2 linked regions of the Verrucosispora sp. NA02020 genome follow. The protein of the gene in region 2 binds, or shares a complex with, the protein of the main gene of each other region. Links are inferred from orthologs where the notes say so. Each region holds a gene or a part of one and is shown on either strand. Other genes may lie near its edges.

The links. The genes of interacting proteins can lie anywhere in the genome.
Region 1: the proteins of uvrA (region 2) and mfd are in contact, whole or in part, in a crystal structure (PDB 4DFC), measured with the Escherichia coli proteins. The link is inferred for Verrucosispora sp. NA02020 from one-to-one orthologs.

What each region holds. Positions count from the first base shown.
Region 1 is NZ_CP054923.1:1,065,117-1,071,933, reverse strand. What follows is about bases 2,487-6,793. They hold mfd (transcription-repair coupling factor), read right to left. Parts: upstream 6,416-6,793; coding sequence 2,687-6,415; downstream 2,487-2,686. Other genes in these bases: HUT12_RS04585 (cyclase family protein), read left to right, coding at 6,626-6,793; HUT12_RS04595 (hypothetical protein), read right to left, coding at 2,487-2,664. In the rest of the region: HUT12_RS04605 (DUF885 domain-containing protein), read right to left, coding at 1-794; HUT12_RS04600 (nucleoside triphosphate pyrophosphohydrolase), read right to left, coding at 944-1,918; more of HUT12_RS04595, read right to left, coding at 1,921-2,486; more of HUT12_RS04585, read left to right, coding at 6,794-6,817. UniProt on the Escherichia coli protein: Couples transcription and DNA repair by recognizing RNA polymerase (RNAP) stalled at DNA lesions. Mediates ATP-dependent release of RNAP and its truncated transcript from the DNA, and recruitment of nucleotide excision repair machinery to the damaged site.
Region 2 is NZ_CP054923.1:5,226,804-5,234,969, forward strand. Bases 2,166-5,731 are described here. They hold uvrA (excinuclease ABC subunit UvrA), read right to left. Parts: upstream 5,333-5,731; coding sequence 2,366-5,332; downstream 2,166-2,365. Other genes in these bases: HUT12_RS22775 (Rieske (2Fe-2S) protein), read right to left, coding at 2,166-2,207; rsgA (ribosome small subunit-dependent GTPase A), read right to left, coding at 5,497-5,731. In the rest of the region: HUT12_RS22770 (penicillin acylase family protein), read left to right, coding at 1-1,658; more of HUT12_RS22775, read right to left, coding at 1,722-2,165; more of rsgA, read right to left, coding at 5,732-6,522; HUT12_RS22790 (maleylpyruvate isomerase family mycothiol-dependent enzyme), read left to right, coding at 6,642-7,358; HUT12_RS22795 (MBL fold metallo-hydrolase), read left to right, coding at 7,366-8,016; HUT12_RS22800 (helix-turn-helix transcriptional regulator), read right to left, coding at 8,029-8,166. UniProt on the Escherichia coli protein: The UvrABC repair system catalyzes the recognition and processing of DNA lesions. UvrA is an ATPase and a DNA-binding protein. A damage recognition complex composed of 2 UvrA and 2 UvrB subunits scans DNA for abnormalities.

The DNA of each region.
Region 1 (6,817 bases), 4.2 Mb from region 2 along the record:
GCCGGACCACCGACTAGCTCGACCGCCGCCGCGCGGATCTCCTCGCCGACCCGGTCCAGGTTTGCCCAGGCCCGCCGCTGGATCTCGGCCGCGCCCAACTCGGTGTCGAGCGTGTGCCACAGGCGCGCCTCCCAGCGCCGCCGCCCCAACCGGGGATCCCGCCCCGACCCGTCGTCGGCGGCCAACCCGAGACGCAGCCAGGCGACGAACTCCTCCAGCGCGGCGATCGCCGCAGTCGCCGCCGGCTCGATCCGGTCGGCCAGTGCCGGAGCCTGCGCGAGCAGTTCCGGCACCTCGTCCCGGACCAGCGCGGCGGCACCGGTGAACTGCCCGACCGCCGTCTCGGCGTGGATCCGGGGCATGTCGCGCAGCGTCGCCCGCGCGGTCGCCAACGCGTCCGGTACGGCGCCGAGCCGGCCGGCGAGCGCGGTCAGCCGCTCCTCGATCGGCGCGTACGGCCGGGCGACGAGGGCGTGCAGCAACGGACCGGGATTGTGCGCGAGCGGGTCCCACTCGTGTGCCCGGATCTCGGTCAGCTCGAAGAGTTCCCGGTCGACAGCCGCCGCGAGCAGTGCGTGATCCACCTGCTCCTCGACGTCACCCGGGTCCGGGTCGATCTCGCACAGCACGCTGGCCGCGTCCACGAGCATGGCCCGGTCGGCCGCCACCGCGTCGGCGGAGAGATCCGGCAACCGGTCGTCGTACCGGTGGTCCCCGACCGAGGTGGCCACCCCCGGCCGACTGACCAGCAACGCCTCGACGATCCGCTCCGCCACCACCTCGAACTTCTCCACCCCCCGACCCTAACCACCCGACCCACCCCCAGCCTCCGCCCGCCCTCGTCCGCGCCATGCCTTCCCTCAAGAGGAGCGTGGCAGCGTAGCTGTTCGACACGCCGGGGCAGCGCCAGCCACACTGCCACGATCCGGGGAGTGCCGGTGCCTCAGCGGGAGGGGGACTCGGCCTTGCGGATGGACTCGGCGTGGGCGAGGGTGACGCGACGCAGGGCGGTCTCCGGGTCCAGCCCGGCGTCACGGGCCTCGGCGACGGCGGTCAGCAGGGCGGCACCCAGGGCGGCCTCGGCATCCGGCTGGGCGTCCGGCGACGGCAGCGCGACACCGAGCCCGGCTCGGGCGGCGCGTTCCAGGATCTGGGCGGCCAGCGCCAGCGCGGGCTGACTCACCGCGATGCCGTCGAGCACCGAGTCGCGGGACTTCTCGGCCTGCTTGATCCGCTCCCAGCTCGCGGTGATCTCCTCCAGGCTGCCCGCCTGGGCGTCCGCGAAGACGTGCGGGTTACGCCGGACCATCTTGTCGACCAGGCCACCGGCCACGTCGTCGACGGTCCACCGCTCACCCTCGGGCAGTTCCTCGGCCAACCGGGCGTGCAGCACCACCTGGAGCAGCACGTCACCCAGTTCCTCGCGCAGCGCGTCGGTGTCCCCGGCGCCGATCGCGTCGTACGCCTCGTAGCACTCCTCCAGCAGGAAACCGGCCAGACTCTGATGGGTCTGCGCCCGCTTCCACGGATCGCCGCCCGGCGAGAGCAGCCGGTCCAGCACCGCAACCGCGTCGAGCAGCCGGGCACCCGGCGGATCCCACGAGCCGTACATCAGCTCCAGCTCCGCCAGCCCCGGCTCGCGGGCCAGCCGCAACCCCAGCTCCCGGGCCAGCGACTCGTCGCCGGCGGGACCGGCCAACCACACCACGGTCTCGTGCGTCGCCGACGCCTCCAGCAACGCGGGCACCGCCGGCCCGTCGAGGACCCGCAGATCGGCGCCCGCCACCCGCAGGGCCGTGGTCAGCTCGCTCTCCGCTCCGGCGAGCACCGGTGCGGCGCGTACGACGTCCCAGGCGGTCGCCGTCAGCAGACCGGCCGGCAACCGGGGTGAGGTAACCAGCAGGACGATCCGAGGCACGGTCAGCTGTCTGCCGGGCCGGTCTGCACCGGCCTCGGGGTGGAGACGTCGGTGACCGCGTCGGAACCGGGCTCACCCAGCGGCACACCCACCGCCACCGCCTGGCCGGCGAAGCTGAGCACCGGGAACTGCAGCGGACGGTAGCGCGGGTTGACCGTCACGTCGTACGTGTCGACCGCCTCGGAGAGGGCGTTGCGGGTCGCCAGCGCCTGCCGGAGCTGTTCACCGTCGAGCTGCGGGGCGGCCTGCTCGACGGTCACGTCGGCGGGTACCGCACCGGCCCGCTTGCCCGCCGCGACCAATTCGGTCAGATCCTGCTCGGTCGGCGCCACCGGCGAGCCGACCGGGATGCCGGAGAGACAGGTGTACAGCTCGGCGACCTGCCGCGCGTACGTGGCCTCGGGGCTGATGCCGAGCTGCTGGGCCACCTGCGCCGCCTCGGCCTGCCCCTGGGGGCGGTAACCCTCGGCGGCGGAGATCCGCTCGCAGACCTGGCCGAGCACCAGGGTGCTCACCACCTCGCTGCGCCCGGGCAGGCGTACCTGCTGCTGGCCGGGCACCTGCTCGGCCGCCTCGGTCGGCTCCGGGTTCTTGGCCCGGGCGTCGTCGATGACCTCGGTGACGGCGTCCTCGGTGATCCGGTGGTCACCGACGTACGCGGCGACACCGGGCTCGGAACGGCAACCGGAGAGGGCGACGAGGCCGACCGCCACGCTGGCGACGGCGACAAGACGGCGAGCACGCATGCCCGTCACTCTCTCATGCCCCCTACCCACCGGTGGCACCCGCACCCGCAGGCACCGCCGGGGCGCCGAGGACGTCGGAGAGCAGCTGCGCGCACCACTCCAGCAGAGCCTGGTCGCGCAACGGCTCGCCACCGATCCGGCGGGTCGTCGGCCGGGGCACACTGACCTGGTCGAGCGCGGACTTGTAGACCGAGTCCGGGTGGTAGCGCTTGAGCCGCATCTGCTTCGAGTCGGGCAGCGGCAGCGGGCCGAAGCGCAGGTGCTTGCCCTGCACGCTGACGTCGGTGAGGCCGTACCGGCGGGCCAGCAGCCGGAACCGCGCCACCGCGATCAGGTTCTGCACCGGTGCGGGCGGCTCGCCGTAGCGGTCGGTCATCTCGGCCGCCACCTCGCGCAGCCGTTCCTCGTCGCGCGCCTCGGCGAGCTTGCGGTACATCTCCAGGCGCAGCCGTTCCACGCCGACGTAGTCGTGCGGCAGGTGCGCGTCCACCGGAAGGTCGATCTTGACGTCCGTCTCCTCCTCGGGACGCTCGCCCTTGAACGCCTGCACCGCCTCGCCGACCATCCGGACGTAGAGGTCGAACCCGACGCCCTCGATGTGCCCGGACTGCTCGCCGCCGAGCAGGTTGCCGGCACCCCGGATCTCCAGGTCCTTCATCGCCACGTACATGCCGGCACCCAACTCGGTGTGCTGGGCGATGGTGGCCAGCCGCTCGTGCGCGTGCTCGGTGAGCGGCTTCTCCGGCGGATAGAGGAAGTACGCGTACGCCCGCTCCCGGCCCCGGCCCACCCGGCCCCGGATCTGGTGCAACTGGGCCAGGCCGAGCAGATCGGCCCGCTCCACGATCAGGGTGTTGGCGTTCGGGATGTCGATGCCGGACTCCACGATCGTGGTGCAGACCAGGACGTCGAACTCCTTCTCCCAGAAGCCGACCATGACCTTCTCCAGGGCGTCCTCGCCCATCTGGCCGTGCGCCACCGCGACCCGGGACTCGGGCACCAGCTCGCGCAGCCGGCGGGCCGCCCGCTCGATCGACTCGACCCGGTTGTGCAGGTAGAAGACCTGTCCGTCACGGAGCAACTCGCGGTGGATGGCGGCGGCCACCTGCCGGTCGTCCTGCGCCCCGACGGCGGTGAGCACCGGATGCCGCTCCTCCGGCGGGGTGGCGATGGTGGACATCTCCCGGATGCCGGTGATCGCCATCTCCAGGGTGCGCGGGATCGGGGTCGCCGACATGCTCAGCACGTCGACGGCGGCCCGCATCGACTTCAGGTGCTCCTTGTGCTCGACACCGAACCGCTGCTCCTCGTCGACGATGACCAGCCCGAGCGACTTGAAGCGGGTGGCAGCCGCCAGTAGTCGGTGGGTGCCGATGACGATGTCGGAGGTGCCGTCGGCGACCATCGCGAGCGTCTGCTCGGCCTCCTTCGGCGTCTGGAACCGGGAGAGCTGCCGGATCGTCACCGGGAACTGGCTCATCCGCTCGGCGAACGTGTTGTAGTGCTGCTGCACCAGCAGGGTGGTGGGCACCAGCACGGCCACCTGCTTGCCGTCCTGCACCGCCTTGAACGCCGCGCGTACCGCGATCTCGGTCTTGCCGTAGCCGACGTCGCCGCAGATCAGCCGGTCCATCGGGACGCTCTGCTCCATGTCCCGCTTGACCTCCTCGATGGCGGCGAGCTGGTCGGGCGTCTCCTGCCAGGGGAAGGCGTCCTCCAGTTCCCGCTGCCACGGGGTGTCCGGGCCGAAGGTGTGCCCCTTGGACGCCTTGCGGGCGGCGTAGAGCTGGATGAGCTGGGCGGCGATCTCCTTGACCGCCTTGCGGGCCCGCGCCTTGGACTTCTGCCAGTCCGAGCCGCCCATCTTGTGCAGCGTCGGCTGCTCACCACCGACGTACCGGCTGAGCTGGTCGAGCTGGTCGGTGGGGACGAAGAGACGGTCGCCGGGCTGGCCGCGCTTGCTCGCGGCGTACTCGATGACCAGGTACTCCCGCGACGCGCCGTTGACCGTACGCTGCACCAGCTCCACGTACCGGCCGATGCCGTGCTGCTCGTGCACCACGTGGTCGCCGGCCCGCAGCTCCAACGGGTCGATCGTGTTGCGCCGCCGGCTCGGCATCTTGCGCATGTCCCGGGTGGAGACGCCCCGGCCACCGGTGACGTCGCTGCCGGTGAGCAGCACGAACCGGGCCGCCTCGTCGACGAAGCCGCCGGTGAGGCTGCCGCAGGTGACCAGGACCTCGCCCGACACGGGCGCGTCCGGGACCTGCTCGGTCATCCGGGCGCCCAGGCCACCGTCGCGGAGCACCTCGACGGCCCGGTGGGCGGGGCCGTGCCCCTCGAAGACCAGCGCGACCGACCAGCCCTCACCGGTCCAGCGCGTCAGGTCGGCCACCACCCGGTCGGTCTCGCCGTGATAGAGCGGCGCGGGCTGGGCGCTCAGGCTCACCGCGATGGCGTCGTCGGGGGTGACGTCGACCGCCTCCGGCGCGTCCTCCCACGGCTGCCGCTCCGGGGCGGCGTCCGGCTCGGCCATAATTCGGCCTCCGCGCCGGTGGCCGGCACTCCGGACCGAATGAAGGTCGTCGGCCATCCCGAACGGGGACAGTGTCCACCAGGGCCGGCGCCGCGTGGCGGCGGCCGCGCGGACGTCGGCCAGGGTGCGGAAGGCGGCGGCGCCGAGGTCGATCGGGGCCTGGCCGCCGACGGCCGCGGCGGCCCAGCTGGCCTGGAGGAACTCCTCAGAGGTACGCACCAGGTCGTGCGCCCGGGTGCGGATCCGCTCCGGGTCGCAGAGCAGGACATGCGTGCCCTCGGGCATGCAGTCCAGCAGCAACTCCATCGAGTCGTCGCCGATCAGCGCCGGGGCGAGGGACTCCATGCCCTCCACCGGTATGCCGCCGGCCAGCTTGTCCAGGATCTCGGCCAGCTCGGGGTGCTGCCCGGCCAGCTCGGCGGCCCGCTCCCGGACGGCCGGGGTGAGCAGCAGCTCCCGGCAGGGCGGTGCCCAGAGTTGCGGCACCTGTTCGATGGTGCGCTGGTCGGCCACGGCGAAGGTGCGGATCTCCTCCACCTCGTCGCCCCAGAACTCGACCCGCGACGGGTGCTCGTCGGTGGGCGGGAAGACGTCCAGGATGCCGCCACGGACGGCGAACTCGCCCCGTTTGGTGACCAGGTCGACCCGCGCGTACGCCATGTCGGTCAACCGGCGCGCCACCTGCTCCAGGTCGGCCTCGTCCCCGGCGGACAGCCGCACCGGCTCCAGGTCGCCGAGTCCCTTGAGCTGCGGTTGCAGCATCGACCGGACCGGCGCCACGACCACCCGCAGCGGCCCGGTGCGCCCGTGCGCGTCCGCCGAGTCCGGGTGGGCCAGCCGGCGCAGCACCGCCAGCCGTCGACCGACCGTGTCGGAGCGCGGCGAGAGCCGCTCGTGCGGCAGCGTCTCCCAGCTCGGGAAGATCGCCACCTGCTCGGCGGGGAGCAGCCCACCCAGCGCCGCCACCAGGTCCTCCGCCTCACGGCTGGTGGCGGTGACCGCCAGCACCGGCCGCCCGGCACCGCCGACCGTCGCGTCCCGCCCCTGTTCGGCGGGGTCCGCGGCGACGGCGGCGACCGCGAACGGGCGCAACGCCGGTGGCGCGGTCAGGTCGAGGCCGTCGACCTGGGCCGCACCCGAGCGCGCCAGGTCACGCACACGGGCCAGCCCCGGGTCGGCCAGGGCGGCGGCGAACAGTCCGGTGAGCGCAGTCATGATCACTTCCGCGGGTGAGGACACGACGATCGCCCCGCGTCCGTCCGGACGGGGGGTTCCACCGGTCGACACTATCTCTCCGGTCGGACGATCCACCGCCGTCCACGACGTCCGGGCTCCGGCACGCCCGCGGCCTGCCGGTCCGCGCGTACGGTCGGGGCCACCAGCAGGATCTTGACGACTGCCGGGCGCTGTGGTCGGCTGCCCGGCATGAACGGGGAGTTTCGCGCACAGTTCGACGCGGACGTCACCTTCGCCAACGGCGGCGGTCTGCGCACCGAGGGCTTCCGGCTGGACATCCCCGGCCGGAGCATCACCGACGAGGACCTGGCGGCGCTCTTCGTCCGGCACCTCGGGCTGCTGATGGTGGCCGAGGTCCGCATCACCGGCACGACGATCGTC
Region 2 (8,166 bases):
GGTCGTACAAGCTGGTCGCCTGGCGTACCAAGCTGGGCCTGGTGGGCTGGCGCGGCACGGTGGGCGGGGTGCCGCACGCGTTCACCCAACTGCGCTCCACCTACGGTCGTGAGGCCGACTCGGCCATCGGCTTCCAGATGTTCAACGACCCGACCCAGATGGGTTCCGCCGAGGCGTTCCTCACCTCCGCCAACAACGTCGAGTACGCCTTCAACTGGTTCTACGTCAACTCCACCCAGTCGGCGTACTTCAACTCCGGGCTCAACCCGGTGCGGGCCGCCGGCAGCAACCCGAATCTGCCGATGAAGGCCGAACGGGCCTACGAGTGGCAGGACTTCGACCCGGCGACCGGCACCGCGCGGTACGCGCCGCGCTCGGCCCACCCGCAGTCGATCAACCAGGACTACTACATCAGCTGGAACAACAAGCAGGCCAAGGACTTCGGTGCCGCCGACGGCAACTTCAGCTTCGGTGCCGTACACCGGGGTGACCTGCTGGACAAGCCGATGAAGGCGGCCATCTCGGCGGGCCGCAAGTTCGACCGGGCCTCGCTGACCGAACTGGTGCAGCGGGCCGGGCTGACCGACCTGCGCGGCGCAGAGGTGCTCGGCGAGCTGATCCGGGTGCTGGAGAGCCAGCCGGTCACCGACAGCGCCCTGGCCACCGAGATCACCCGGCTCAAGGCCTGGCGACAGGCGGGCGCGCTGCGGGTGGAGACCGCCAAGGGCTCCAAGGTGTACCAGCACGCCGAGGCGATCCGTACCTTCGACGCCTGGTGGCCGCTGCTGGTGCGGGGCATGTTCCGCGACCAGCTCGGCACGGACCTCTACCAGTCCGTGATCAACGCGATGCAGATCAACGAGTCCCCGTCCGGCCTGCAACAGGGCGACGTGTCGAACCTGCCGTCCTCGGCGAACAGCGCGCAGACCCACAAGGGCTCGGCGTTCCAGTACGGCTGGTGGGGCTACGTCGACAAGGACCTGCGGGCGGTGCTCGGTGACCCGGTCGCCGGCGACCCCGGACGGACCTTCTGCGGCGCCGGCAACCTGGGTACGTGCCGTCAGGTGCTGCTGGACACGCTGCGCACCGCGTCGACGACCCCGGCCGCCCAGACGTACCCGGGCGACGCCACCTGCGCCGCCGGTGACCAGTGGTGCGCGGACGCGATCGTCCAGTCGCCGCTGGGCGGTATCAAGCACGCCACCATCGCCTGGCAGAACCGCCCCACCTACCAGCAGGTGGTGTCGTTCCCGGCCCGACGTGGTGACGCGGTGACCAACCTGGCGACCGGCCGTCCGGTGACCGCCTCTAGCAGCCAGCTCGGCAACGGCGCCGCCCGCGCCGTCGACGGTGACCTGAACACCCGCTGGGCCAGCTCCTGGTCGGACAACCAGTGGCTGCGGGTGGACCTGGGCTCGGTGCGGCAGGTCGGCCGGGTGGCCCTGGCCTGGGAGTCCGCGTACGCCCGGTCGTATCGCATCGAGGTCTCCGACGACGGCGCGACCTGGCGGACGGTCTGGTCGACCACGGCCGGCGACGGCGGCACCGACGTGCTGACCTTCGCCCCGCAACAGGCCCGCTACGTGCGGGTGTACGGGCTCACCCGGGCCACCACGTACGGCTTCTCGCTGTGGGAGCTGTCCGCGTACGCGCAGTGACGCGGACGGGCGCGGCCGGAGGCGAGTTCGCCCCGGTCGCGCCCGTATCCGTGTGCCCCGCTGTCAGGCCAGCGAGATCTGGTCCCCGTCGACCTTGACCTCCTTGGCCGGCAGGCCGGTGGTCGCCGGCCCGGCCTTGACCGAGCCGTCCTCGATGGAGAACTTGCTGCCGTGACAGGTGCAGTTGATCGTCCCGCCGTCGACGTTCGACACCGGGCAGCCCTGGTGCGTGCAGATCGGGTCGAACCCCTTGAACTCCCCGGCGCTGGGCTGGGTGATCACCACGCCCTGCGCGGCGAAGACCGCACCGCCGCCGACCGGGATGTCGGCGGTCCTGGCCAGTGACTGCGCCCCCTCACGGTCCCCGCCGCCGGGGTCACCGGTGTTGGTGACCTGAGGTCCGCCGCTGGTCGGGGCCGCGCCGTCACCGGAGTCGTCACCGCCGCCGCACCCGGCCAGCACTACCGCCGCGCCGACCGCGCCCACGCCGGTCAGCAGGCTCCGTCGGGTACGCGTGTCCGGTCCGGCCAGCACCTGATCGTCACTCATGCCGCCTCGCTTCTCTCTTCGGCTACCACCGTGCATGATCCGTGGCTACGTCTCTCGACACGCACCACTCTGCCCGGTGGTTCACCCGATCGGCCACTCGGGCGTACCCCAACGGGTGGGCCCGACCGCCGCCACGGGCGACGGCCGGGCCTCGCGGATCAGCGGGCGGCGGCCGCCTTGCGACCGCGCGTCTTGGCCCCGGTGGCCTTCGCGGCGGTGGACTTGGCACCGTTGGCCTTGGCGGCCCGGGCGGTGGCCGCCGTCGCGCCCTTGGCCGTGCCGTCGAGCTTGAGCACGGTCCGTAGGAACTGCCCGGTGTGACTCTCGGTGACCTCGGCGACCTCCTCCGGGGTGCCGGTGGCGAGCACCGTGCCGCCCCGGTGACCGCCCTCCGGGCCCATGTCGATCAGCCAGTCGGCACTCTTGATCACGTCGAGGTTGTGCTCGATGGTGATCACCGTGTTGCCCTTGTCGACCAGCCCCTCCAGCACCAGCAGCAGCTTGCGGATGTCCTCGAAGTGCAGGCCGGTGGTGGGCTCGTCGAGCACGTACACCGTCCGCCCGGTGGACCGCTTCTGCAGCTCGGAGGCGAGCTTGACCCGCTGCGCCTCACCGCCGGAGAGGGTCGGCGCCGGCTGGCCCAGCCGGACGTAGCCCAGGCCCACGTCGACGAGCGTCTTGAGGTGCCGGTGGATGGCCGGGATGGCGGAGAAGAACTCCGCCGCCTCCTCGATCGGCATCTCCAGCACGTCGGAGACGGTCTTGCCCTTGTAGTGCACCTCCAGGGTCTCCCGGTTGTACCGGGCGCCCTTGCAGACCTCGCACGGCACGTACACGTCGGGCAGGAAGTTCATCTCGATCTTGATGGTGCCGTCACCGGAGCACGCCTCGCAGCGTCCGCCCTTGACGTTGAACGAGAACCGGCCCGGCCCGTACCCCCGGACCTTGGCCTCGGTGGTCTCGGCGAACAGCTTGCGCACGTGGTCCCAGACGCCGGTGTAGGTCGCCGGGTTCGAGCGCGGCGTCCGACCGATCGGTGACTGGTCGACCCCGACGACCTTGTCCACGTGCTCCAGCCCGCCGACGCGGGTGTGCCGGCCAGGCACCAGCCGGGCGCCGTTGATCTGGTTGGCCAGCACCGCGTAGAGGATGTCGTTGACCAGGGTCGACTTGCCCGACCCGCTGACGCCGGTGACGGCGATCAACTGGCCCAGCGGGAAGTTCACCGTGAGATTGCGCAGGTTGTGCTCGCGGGCACCGTGCACCACCAGTTCCCGACCCGGCGTCTGCGGGCGGCGCCCGGCCGGGAGCGGGATCTCCCGACGTCCGGAGAGGTACGCCCCGGTCATCGACTCCGGGTTCGTCAGCAGCTCCGGCACCGAGCCGCTGTGCACGATCTGCCCACCGTGCTCCCCCGCGCCGGGCCCGATGTCCACGATCCAGTCGGCGGTGCGGATGGTGTCCTCGTCGTGCTCGACCACGATCAGCGTGTTGCCCAGCCCGCGCAGCCGGACCAGGGTCTCGATCAGCCGGTGGTTGTCGCGCTGGTGCAGCCCGATCGACGGCTCGTCCAGCACGTAGAGCACGCCGACCAGGCCGGACCCGATCTGGGTGGCGAGCCGGATGCGCTGCGCCTCGCCACCGGAGAGGGTGCCGGCGGCCCGGTCCAGGGAGAGGTAGTCCAGACCGACGTCGAGCAGGAAGCGCAGCCGAGCGTTGATCTCCTTGAGCACCCGCTCGGCGATCAGCTTCTGCCGGTCGGTCAGCTCGATGCCGGCCAGCAGGTCGGCGCACTCGCCGACGGACAGGTTGCACACCTCGGCGATGCTGCGCCCGGCCAGCGTGACGGCGAGCACCTCGGGCTTGAGCCGGGCACCGCCGCAGGCCGCACAGGGCACGTCACGCATGTACCCCTCGTACTTGTCCCGGGACCACTCCGACTCGGTGTCGGAGTGCCGGCGCTCGATCCACTGCACCACGCCCTCGAAGCCGGTGTAGTACGAGCGCTCCCGGCCGTACTTGTTGCGGTAGCGCACGTGCACCTGGTCGTCGGAACCGTGCAGGATCGTCTTCTGCGCCCGCGACGGCAGCGCCCGCCACGGCGTGTCGACGGTGAAGTGCTCGGCCTCGCCCAGCGCCTCCAACAACCGCAGGAAGTACTCCAGGTTGTGCCCGGTCGCCCAGGGCTGGATCGCGCCCTCGCGCAGGCTGCGCTCCGGGTCCGGGACGACCAGCTCCGGGTCGACCTCCTTCTTGGTGCCCAGGCCGGTGCACTCGGGGCAGGCGCCGTACGGCGCGTTGAAGGAGAAGACCCGGGGCTCCAGGTCCTCGATCGCCAGCGGGTGGTCGTTGGGGCAGGCCAGGTGCTCGGAGTAGCGGCGTTCCCGGTCCGGGTCGTCCTCGGCCAGGTCGACGAAGTCCAGCAGCACCAGACCGCCGGAGAGCCCGAGCGCCGCCTCGACCGAGTCGGTCAGCCGCTGCTTGGCGCCGGCCTTGACGCTGAGCCGGTCGATCACCACCTCGATGGTGTGCTTCTCCTGCTTCTTGAGCTTCGGCGGGTCGGTGAGCTGGTGCACCACCCCGTCGACCCGGGCCCGGGCGTACCCCTTGGACTGGAGCTCGGCGAAGAGGTCGACGTACTCGCCCTTGCGGCCGCGCACCACCGGGGCGAGCACCATGAAACGGGTGCCCTCGGCCATCGCCAGGACCCGGTCGACGATCTGCTGCGGGCTCTGCTTGGAGATCCGCTCGCCGCAGACCGGGCAGTGCGGCACGCCGACCCGGGCGAAGAGCAGTCGCAGGTAGTCGTAGACCTCGGTGATGGTGCCGACGGTCGAGCGCGGGTTGCGCGAGGTCGACTTCTGGTCGATCGAGACCGCCGGGCTCAACCCCTCGATGAAGTCGACGTCCGGCTTGTCCATCTGGCCGAGGAACTGCCGCGCGTACGACGACAGCGACTCCACGTAGCGGCGCTGCCCCTCGGCGAAGATCGTGTCGAAGGCCAGGCTCGACTTGCCCGAGCCGGACAGCCCGGTGAACACGATCAGGGCGTCCCGGGGCAGGTCGAGACTGACGTCACGCAGGTTGTGCTCGCGTGCGCCACGAATGATCAAACGGTCGGCCACGGTCCGTGTACTCCCGGGTGAGGATGACGAAGGAAGATCTGTCCGCTTTCAGGGATGAACCCGACCTTTCGGGCAAACCCGGCTTTCTGGGCGAACCCGATTTCGGGGTACGCCCAAGCGGTTGTGCCGGCGCGGAAAAGCGCCCCGGCAACTGTAGACCCGCCCTACGACAATCTGCCCCGACGGCGGGGCCGGCGGGCGGCGCGCCGCCCGGTCTCGTGAGCGATCTCGCGGTGCAGCCGTCGCCAGTTCTCCCAGCGCCGGGCGGTCAGCTCACCTGTCCGCAGCGCATCCTGGACGGCGCACCCCGGCTCGGCCTCGTGCCCGCAGTCGCCGTAGCGGCACTCGACCGCCAGCGCGGCGATGTCGCCGAAGGCCCGGTCGAGCCCGGTCGCGCCGTCGAGCAGACCGACCGCCCGGACGCCGGGGGTGTCCACCACCGCCCCACCGCCGGGCAGCGGCACCAACGCCCGCCAGGTGGTGGTGTGCCGGCCCTTGCCGTCCACCCGCCGGATCGCCTGGGTGGGCATCACCGTCGCCCCGGCCAGCGCGTTGACCAGGCTCGACTTGCCCGCACCGGAAGGTCCCAGCAGACCGAGGGTGCGGCCGGGGCCGACCTCGGCGCGCAGCGGGTCCAGCCCGGTGCCGCGCTCGGCGCTGACCGGCAGCACCGGCACGCCGGGAGCCAGCGCCGCGAGCTGCCGCGCCACCGCGACCGGGTCGGCCGCCAGGTCGGTCTTGGTCAGCACCACCAGCGGACGGGCGCCGGACTCGTGGGCCAGCGCCAGCAGCCGCTCGACGCGGGCGGCGTCGGGCGCCGGGTGCACCGCCTCCACCACGGCCGCCACGTCCAGGTTGGCGGCGAGCAGGTGACCGGCGGCGTCCTTGCCGGCGGTGCGCCGCACCAACGCGGTACGCCGGGGCAGCACCGCCTCCACGGTGATCCGGGCGTCGGGCCAGCGCCCGAGCAGCACCCAGTCCCCCACGCCGGGCAGCCGGGTGGGGTCACCCGCGGCGGCGACCAGCACCGCCCCGCCCGAGGTGGCACGCACCGGCCCCACCTCGGTCAGCACGGTGCAGACCCCACGGTCGACCCGGGCCACCCGACCCGGACGGTGATCGGTACGGATACGTCGCAGATGCGCCGCCCGCTCGGCGTCCCAGCCCAGGGCGGTCAACGTGATGCTCATGCTCGACGCCACCTCCTCCACTCCGGCGCCGCGACCACCGCAGACGGTAGGCCCGGCGGCGCCCGGCCGGAAGTGAATTCCCCGGCGACGCGGCACGCCCGGAGGGCTAGGGTCGGAACGTGCCGACAGACCCCCTTCTCCTCACCGGTGACGTGACCGACGCCACCGCCCGGCTGGTGCGTACGGCTGCCGGTTTCGACGCCACCGACCTGGCCGCGCCGTCGCTGCTGCCCGGCTGGACACGCGGCCACGTCCTGGCCCACCTGTGTCGCAACGCCGACGGTTTCGCCAACCTGCTCACCTCGGCACGCACCGGCGAGCAGATCCCGATGTACGCCAGCGCGCAGGCCCGCGACGCCGACATCGAGGCCGGCGCGCCCCGCCCGCCCGAGGAGCACCTGGACGACCTGCGTCGCAGCGCGGACCGGTTCGCCGAGGCGGTGGCGGCGATGCCGGTGTCGGCCTGGGCGGCCACCGTCGAGACCCGACGGGGTCCCTGGCCGGCCGCGCTACTGGTCTGGGGACGGCTCCGGGAGCTGGAGATCCACCACGTCGACCTGGCCGCCGCTTACCGGCCGCAGGACTGGTCGCCGAGCTTCGGCCACCGGCTGCTGCACGAGGTGGCCACCGGCTTCGGCGACCGCGACGACGCGCCATCGATGGTGCTGCGCTTCGACGGCGCCGGCCACGAACTGGTGGTGGGCGAGCGCGCGGGGGCGCCCGTCGTCACCGGTCCGGCAGCGGAACTCGCCGCCTGGCTCACCGGCCGCAGCACCGGCACCGCCCTGACCGTCAGCCCCGACGGTGACCTGCCCCGCCCACCGGAATGGATCTAGGAAGACGATGACCTACAGCGGAGATGTCACCCCCGGCGGCCCGCCGGCCGTACGCGAACTCGACGCCCTGACCATCACCAAGGTGTCGGTCGGCCCGATGGACAACAACGCGTACCTGCTGCGCTGTCGGCACACCGGCGAACAGGTGCTGATCGACGCCGCCAACGAAGCGCCCCGACTGCTGGAGCTGGTCGGTGACGGCGGGCTGCGCACCGTGGTCACCACCCACCAGCACATGGACCACTGGGTGGGGCTGGAGGAGGTCGTCGCCAAGACCGGGGCCCGCGCGCTGGTGCACGCCGACGACGCGGAGGGGCTGCCGATCGAGGCGCAGACCCTCGCCGACGGGGACACCGTGCCCGTGGGTGACTGCACGCTGGAGGTCATCCACATCAAGGGGCACACCCCGGGTTCGGTGGCGCTGCTCTACCGCGACCCGGCCGGCACCCCGCACCTCTTCACCGGCGACAGTCTCTTTCCTGGGGGTCCTGGGAGGACAACAGATCCTGAGTCGTTTCGGCAGGTGATGGACGACTTGGAGGGGAAGGTTTTCGGACGCCTTCCGGATGACACGTGGTTCTATCCGGGGCATGGCGCTGACTCGACCCTGGGTGCGGAGCGTCCGCACCTGGGCGAGTGGAGGGCGCGCGGCTGGTAGGCCCGGCGTGATCTAGGAGGCGGCCCGGTTCCCCGTGGTGGGGCCGGGCTGCGTGCTGTGCAGATACCGCAGGTAGCTGAGGGCTGCCTGCTTGGTGGCGTCCGGCATGTCGGGGTCTTCGAGGATGCTGACGGCTTCCTCGACGGTGGG